DNA from 2 places in the Halobacillus sp. K22 genome. Region 2 is predicted to be linked to the other one. Evidence: a T-box and tRNA genes for the amino acid it is inferred to sense, from the RefSeq annotation. Region 2 holds a T-box; the other holds one or more tRNA genes.
What was found. The T-box of region 2 lies ahead of trpS (tryptophan--tRNA ligase). A T-box ahead of a tRNA ligase gene usually reads a tRNA of that ligase, here a tRNA-Trp.
Positions count from the first base shown of each region.

Region 1: it has a tRNA-Trp gene. The T-box ahead of trpS (tryptophan--tRNA ligase) is inferred to sense a tRNA for this amino acid. The anticodon was not compared.

Region 1 is NZ_JBQQCN010000049.1:3,935-7,410, forward strand. Features, by position in the region: gene ACTWPM_RS20375 (hypothetical protein) at 1-807, opposite strand, end outside; gene ACTWPM_RS20380 (hypothetical protein) at 1,040-1,390, opposite strand; tRNA gene ACTWPM_RS20385 (tRNA-Leu) at 1,554-1,635, opposite strand; tRNA gene ACTWPM_RS20390 (tRNA-Cys) at 1,646-1,719, opposite strand; tRNA gene ACTWPM_RS20395 (tRNA-Gly) at 1,782-1,856, opposite strand; tRNA gene ACTWPM_RS20400 (tRNA-Gln) at 1,866-1,940, opposite strand; tRNA gene ACTWPM_RS20405 (tRNA-His) at 1,954-2,029, opposite strand; tRNA gene ACTWPM_RS20410 (tRNA-Trp) at 2,042-2,112, opposite strand; tRNA gene ACTWPM_RS20415 (tRNA-Tyr) at 2,134-2,219, opposite strand; tRNA gene ACTWPM_RS20420 (tRNA-Thr) at 2,247-2,322, opposite strand; tRNA gene ACTWPM_RS20425 (tRNA-Phe) at 2,330-2,405, opposite strand; tRNA gene ACTWPM_RS20430 (tRNA-Asp) at 2,435-2,511, opposite strand; tRNA gene ACTWPM_RS20435 (tRNA-Met) at 2,643-2,719, opposite strand; tRNA gene ACTWPM_RS20440 (tRNA-Val) at 2,770-2,845, opposite strand; tRNA gene ACTWPM_RS20445 (tRNA-Glu) at 2,854-2,928, opposite strand; tRNA gene ACTWPM_RS20450 (tRNA-Ser) at 2,949-3,041, opposite strand; tRNA gene ACTWPM_RS20455 (tRNA-Asn) at 3,048-3,122, opposite strand; rRNA gene rrf (5S ribosomal RNA) at 3,133-3,246, opposite strand; partial or broken rRNA gene ACTWPM_RS20465 (23S ribosomal RNA) at 3,403-3,476, opposite strand, start outside.
Region 2 is NZ_JBQQCN010000022.1:22,200-25,675, forward strand. Features, by position in the region: gene ACTWPM_RS15075 (peptide ABC transporter substrate-binding protein) at 1-866, opposite strand, end outside; gene ACTWPM_RS15080 (DUF3899 domain-containing protein) at 1,268-1,639, shown strand; T-box leader at 1,694-1,892, shown strand; gene trpS (tryptophan--tRNA ligase) at 1,953-2,951, shown strand; gene ACTWPM_RS15090 (YjbA family protein) at 2,992-3,476, opposite strand, start outside.

The sequences.
Region 1 (3,476 bases), on a different contig from region 2:
CCGTACCGCGTCTATTGGAAGCTGCCCTTCGATCACCGGTCTTGTACCGGAAGTGGTGACCATAAACGTGTTCTCTGGATTTCCAGACAAAGAGCGAACCGCTCCTTCTGCGTTAAGCGAATAATATTGGGTATCCTTATTTTGCATGAACGCCTCTAGTCCCGTTTCATTAATCACCTTAAAAAATTCTTTCGGAGAGATCCGCCCGTGCATGTCCTGCCTTAAGTGATGAACTTGATGATTCTGCTTCTGATAACGATTCCGTTTAATTTCATACTCTTTTTCATCCAGTTTCAACTCTACAGAATAATTACTTTCTCTGTTCCCTTGTGCGACTACCTTAAAATTATAGAACAGTGACTGCACGGCTCCTTTATCCGTGAATTCCATTTCAAGTCGCTGCAGTCGTGGGTTGTGAATATCATTAAATGTATTCTTAACCATGTTCCAGTGCTCGGTAAAATCAAATTCTTCAGACGCAGAGAGGCTTTGAGCAGTATCTATGTGACGTGGACGCTCGTACACATAATTTTGAACAGGCGGAATGATTAAAGATGTAAGGAAGAGGAACAGACCTAAGTAAGCTGCATACCGTTTCGCTAACCGATTCCAAGCAGGCTCCCGAAAAAACATTAGAAAAATGATAAACCCTAACGGAAGAGACCACTGATTAATTGAGAACGCAAAAGCGCCTAGAAACGAGTATCCTAGAAGCTTCAGGAACAAGTAAGGCTCTTCTCTCCCCCACTTGCGGTAAATGTACATAATGATTCCAAATTGAACGATGTATAGAATGAGATAGAGCAATGGACACCCTCCTTTATCACCATAAATTCTATCATGAATTCCAGAGTACCCGAATACCATACTGACTTTTTACAGGAAACTCTGAGGAGTGAATACCTCCTGCTCTTCAAATTCTTCAATCTGACCGATCATCTCTTCATTCAGCACAAAAAACCAATGCCCTTATTAGACATTGGTTTAATAATATTCAGTTAAGAAAGGGGACCAAGTAAAACTCAGCCCCCCATCCCTTCTATGACAATTGGCGTTCATACACTACTTCATTGGTTTCTGGATCTAAAGCATCCACCTTCATGTCCACAACGCGGCCATCTGCATTACTTTTAAAACCCCATAAGCGAATATAATTATTCATGTTATAGTCGCGGAAAGTAAGATGCACCTTTCTCAATTCTTCATTTTCACCTGGCTCTTCTTTAATCACACACTCCTGAAATTTCATCGTTTCAGAAGGCTGACTTAATATATAGTCATACATGATCTTTTCAAGTTCAGGAAAAGCCATTCCACCGTTATCTAAGCAAGTATTTTTAAATTCATTGTAGTCTGTAATGTGATGGATGATCTTAGATTCGTTTGGCATGTTTGTTCCTCCTAGATTAAACAGTTACCTATCTCTTTCCCTATAAGATGCATGAGAAAACCCTCTTGAGATCATTATGACACTGCTAAAAAAACACTTTTTTAGTCAAACGAAAAACGGCGTTATCCTTTAAGGATAACGCCGTCATTAGATTAATATTTAATACCGGTGGCCGGGGTCGAACCGGCACTCCGTAAGGAACACGATTTTGAGTCGTGCGCGTCTGCCAATTCCGCCACACCGGCATAATCTCATTGGAGGCGGCAACCGGAATCGAACCGGTGATAAAGGAGTTGCAGTCCTCTGCCTTACCGCTTGGCTATGCCGCCATTACAAGATCAGTAGTATTTTAGTTTATTCTAACATGTGTTCAATTATGATTGAAATATTATGGAGCGGGAGACGGGATTCGAACCCGCGACCCCCACCTTGGCAAGGTGGTGTTCTACCACTGAACTACTCCCGCAGTGGAAAATGGCTGGGCCAGCTGGATTCGAACCAGCGCATGACGGTACCAAAAACCGTTGCCTTACCGCTTGGCTATGGCCCAAAGTGAAATTAAATGGGGCGGCTGATGGGAATCGAACCCACGAATGCCGGAACCACAATCCGGTGCGTTAACCACTTCGCCACAACCGCCATAGAAAAAAGCAGGGGTAGTAGGAATCGAACCCACATTGACGGTTTTGGAGACCGTAGTTTTACCATTAAACTATACCCCTATTTGAATGATTAAATTAAAATGGTGGAGGGAGTAGGACTCGAACCTACGAACCCGATGGGAGCGGATTTACAGTCCGCCGCGTTTGGCCAACTTCGCTATCCCTCCATGTTGTATATGCCTACTAGCATCAAATGGTGCCGGCCAGAGGACTTGAACCCCCAACCTACTGATTACAAATCAGTTGCTCTGCCAGTTGAGCTAGGCCGGCTAAAAAATGGTGGCTCGGGACGGAATCGAACCGCCGACACACGGATTTTCAGTCCGTTGCTCTACCGACTGAGCTACCGAGCCGAATCTTATGTATAGCCTAAGTATGAAAATGGCGGTCCGGACGGGACTCGAACCCGCGACCTCCTGCGTGACAGGCAGGCATTCTAACCAACTGAACTACCGGACCATATAATTGAAACGTTAATGAACAAAGAATTGAATTCAATGTAGTCCATTAAGTTAATTTGGTTGCACTTTTCAGTACTACCATTATTGATGAACGAAGAAGTAAGTTCGACGTGGTACATCAATATTAATTGGTTGCGGGGGCAGGATTTGAACCTGCGACCTCCGGGTTATGAGCCCGACGAGCTACCAGACTGCTCTACCCCGCGATAATGTGGGTTTTCTAATTCCCATAAAGTATGAAGTTACCTTGCGGTAATGGTGGAGGATGCAGGGCTCGAACCTGCGACCCCTTGCTTGTAAGGCAAGTGCTCTCCCAGCTGAGCTAATCCTCCATATGAAGTGGTGACCCGTACGGGATTCGAACCCGTGTTACCGCCGTGAAAGGGCGGTGTCTTAACCACTTGACCAACGGGCCATTGTGGAAAAATGAACTTATGGCGGAGAGCGAGGGATTCGAACCCTCGAAACCGTGGTAACGGTTTACACGAATTCCAATCGTGCTCCTTCGGCCAGCTCGGACAGCTCTCCAAAATATGGCTCCAACGGTAGGATTCGAACCTACGACCGATCGGTTAACAGCCGATTGCTCTACCACTGAGCTACGTTGGAATAATGTAAAACCTGGCGGTGTCCTACTCTCACGGGGATCGACCCGACTACCATCGGCGCTGAAGAGCTTAACTTCTGTGTTCGGCATGGGAACAGGTGTGACCTCTTCGCCTTCACCACCAGATCTTATTTCCTTTTTTCAAGGACAAGATATATTGTATTGTTTTTCGAGCAAAAAATCAAGGGTAAATTACAAGTTTTTTTGTAAACCCTCAAAACTGGATAAGGACCATTCAACCATCGGACGAGCGAACGTCTCTTCCGACTTCTTTTTTAAAGGATAGATAAGTCATCGATCCATTAGTATCCGTCAGCTCCACGTGTCACCACGCTTCCACCTCGGACCTATCAACC
Region 2 (3,476 bases):
GTCGTACGGTCAATGTCACCGCTTTGGTAAAGGTTTACGCCAGTAGAAGTTTCTTTAACAACACTTACATTAATTTTATCAAGTTTAACTGCTTCAGCATCCCAGTAATCTTCGTTCTTCTCAAGAGTCCAGCCTTCGCCGTGGTTCCATTCAGTCATTGTGAAAGGACCGTTTGAAACTAGAGTATTAGCTTCAAGAGCGAATTCTTCTCCTTGCTCTTCAACGAACTTCTGGTTCAATGGAAGGAATGTACCGAAAGTAGTTAATGATTCAAAATAAGGAATCGGTTTTTCAAGCGTAATTTCAAGCGTATAATCATCTACTGCTTTTACTCCCAGTTCTTCTGGAGGTGTTTCGCCGTCAGCGATAGCAGTTGCATTTTTAATAACTCCACCCATCATGTAAGGACCATATTCAGATCCTGTATCTGGGTTAACAGCGCGCTGCCAAGCGTAAACGAAGTCGTTCGCTGTAACAGGCTCACCGTTTGACCATGTTGCATCTTCACGCAGGTTAAATGTCCAAGTAAGGGCATCTTCACTTACTTCGTGGTCTTTCGCAATTGCTGGTTCTGGTTTTCCACCTTCACCTAGACGATAAAGCCCGTCCATTGTGGAACCAAGGAATTGGAAAGCTACTGCGTCTGTAGCAAGTGCTGGATCCATTGTTGGGATCTCTGCACTGTCCGTAATGTTAAGTACTTGTTCGCTATCTCCTGAAGATTGTTCTTCAGTATTCTCTGAATCCCCGCCGTTTTCAGAAGAACCTGAATCTCCTCCGGATTCATTTCCTCCTCCTGAACATGCAGCCAGGAACATGCTTAGTACTAATGCTAGTACCAGCAATAACCAATTTGTCTTTTTCATGTAGAAAAGACCTCCCCTAATTTTTCTAAAAGTATCGTGGCGCTTTGTCCACAATACGAATTATACAAGTTTTCTAACTATTTTGCATTACCTTTTTTTCTGAAAAATAGTATGAAGCCCATCATTATTACTTTTCTGTAACATAAAATGTGACTTTTTACCTAGTTTATTTTACAATATTATGTTGTCGAATTTAATAAATTATAAGCTTTTTTGTATAAAAAAGAACCTCAAAGGAAAGAGAATCCTTGTTTAATGCGGCTGTACGTTAAAGTAAGTGAATATATCATTCAATATTTGTTCAACCCAGAATTTTCTGTTTATTAATCCCATTTACAATTCCTTCATAGGTAAAGTCGTGGTATAATATGTACGAGTTTTTATGAAAGGTGTGACATTCAGTGAATGTGCTAAGAAATAAATGGATGGGTGTCGCAGGCAATCTTCTGCTTGTCGGCTTGCTTTTTGCCCTTTTGGCTCCTGTCTATGATTTATTCCATTTTATTAACCAGCTTTTCTATATTGCCTATTTCTATTTGTTTGTCGGGATTCTTCTATGGGTGATCCGGGGAGGATTCTTCGATGCCATTACGTATAGTATGAGAAGGTTTTACAACCGCGTTTCGAAACAGAAGGATTATCTTGATGACTGGAAAGAGAAGCCGCTTCCGTCGCAGACCATTGAAAGTACGTGGCTGAAGTTCTTCCTTTTTCATGGGGGAATGTTAACGGCAGGTTTACTGGCTTTACTGGCACTTTACTATAATCTCTAGCTAGTTGCACATTAAAAAATTATCGGATATAATATTAATTCTTACAATATAAAACTAAAGGCTATGAATAAGGAAAAGTACTCGGCATTGTAATCTTTTCAGAGAGACTGTGGAAGCTGCGAACAGTCAGGATCAGTGGGAGGAAGTGGGCCTTAGGAGCTTCTATCGACGCAGGATCAGCGTTACCGATCATGAAGTTGACTTTTAATTTTAAAAGTAATCAGGGTGGCACCGCGGATCATTCGTCCCTTCCATATTGGAGGAGATGAATGATCTTTTTTTATAGCCAAAAACTTATGATGAGGTGAAATTAATGAAAACCATTTTTTCAGGAATTCAACCGAGCGGCACATTAACACTCGGGAACTATTTAGGAGCGATGAAGCACTTCGTAGACATGCAGCATGATCAAAAATGCTATTTCTGTATCGTGGATGAGCATGCGATTACTGTACCTCAGGACCGCTTGAAACTCAGGGATAACATCCGCTCTCTCGCTGCTTTGTATTTAGCTTCAGGCATCGATACTGAGAAATCCACGTTATTTATTCAGTCAGAAGTACCGGCCCATACGCAGCTCGGATGGATGCTCCAATGTGTCAGTTATATAGGAGAACTTGAGAGAATGACCCAGTTTAAAGACAAATCAGCTGGAGGTAAGGAAGGCGTAACTTCAGGTCTTTTGACGTATCCTCCTCTCATGGCTTCGGATATTCTGCTCTATCAAACAGACATTGTGCCTGTAGGTGAAGACCAGAAGCAGCATCTTGAACTGACTAGGAATCTGGCTCAGCGTTTTAATAATAAGTATAATGACATCTTTACTGTCCCTGAGGTCCGCATTCCAAAAACAGGGGCAAGAATTATGTCTTTGCAGGATCCAACTAAGAAAATGAGTAAGTCTGACGAAAACCAAAAAGGCTTTATTTCAATGCTTGATGATGAGAATAAGATAATGAAAAAGGTAAAAAGTGCCGTAACGGACTCGGAAGGCATTGTTAAATTCGATAAGGAAAATAAACCGGGAGTATCCAATCTGCTGACTATTTACTCGATCTGCTCTGGCAAAAGCATTGAAGAGCTGGAAGCTAAATATGAAGGCGAAGGATATGGAGTCTTCAAACAGGACGTTGGAGCCGCTGTTGTGGAAACCCTGAAACCTATTCAGGACCGTTATTATGAGTTGATAGAATCCGAAGAGCTGGATGATATTTTAGATAAAGGAGCTGAAAATGCTTCTTTTGAAGCCAATAAAATGCTGCGTAAAGCGAAGAAAGCCATGGGGCTTGGCCGCGTGAGAAAGAAAAAATAAGTATGTTTTCAGAAGAAAAGCCAGAATTGAGTGCTCTCGCTCAATTCTGGCTGTTTATTTTGTGGGAGACGTGCTGGTTTTCTCCTTGCCATATGGTTTCAAAAAAGGGTTGCCCTTTGACGATTTTTTCACAGAGTTCTTCATGAAGAGAAGTCCATCCCTTGCACGTTCCTTCATATAAGAGGTCCCATGCTTCGTCATTCGTCATCTGCTTCAAGTATGGATATTGATCTGGGTCCCACTCGGTAAGCCAATATCTGATTTCCTCTGGGTGATCGGAATTCTTCAATTGGTCGAGCGCCATCATAAGTAATTGTTTTAACTGCCTCTCTCTTCGGGTCAGGCCTGCCATTTTCGCAGGGTCGAGAGAAAGAATGTGGTGTTCTTTCAATACATTTTCTTCTATTGAATAGGAAGCTGGTTTCTTACCCTGGACCATCTCAAATACGAGACGCTCTTGTCTTGGAATTAATCGGCTTTTCTTAACAGGCAGGGTATAGCCAAGGGTGTCAAATACAAGGACGT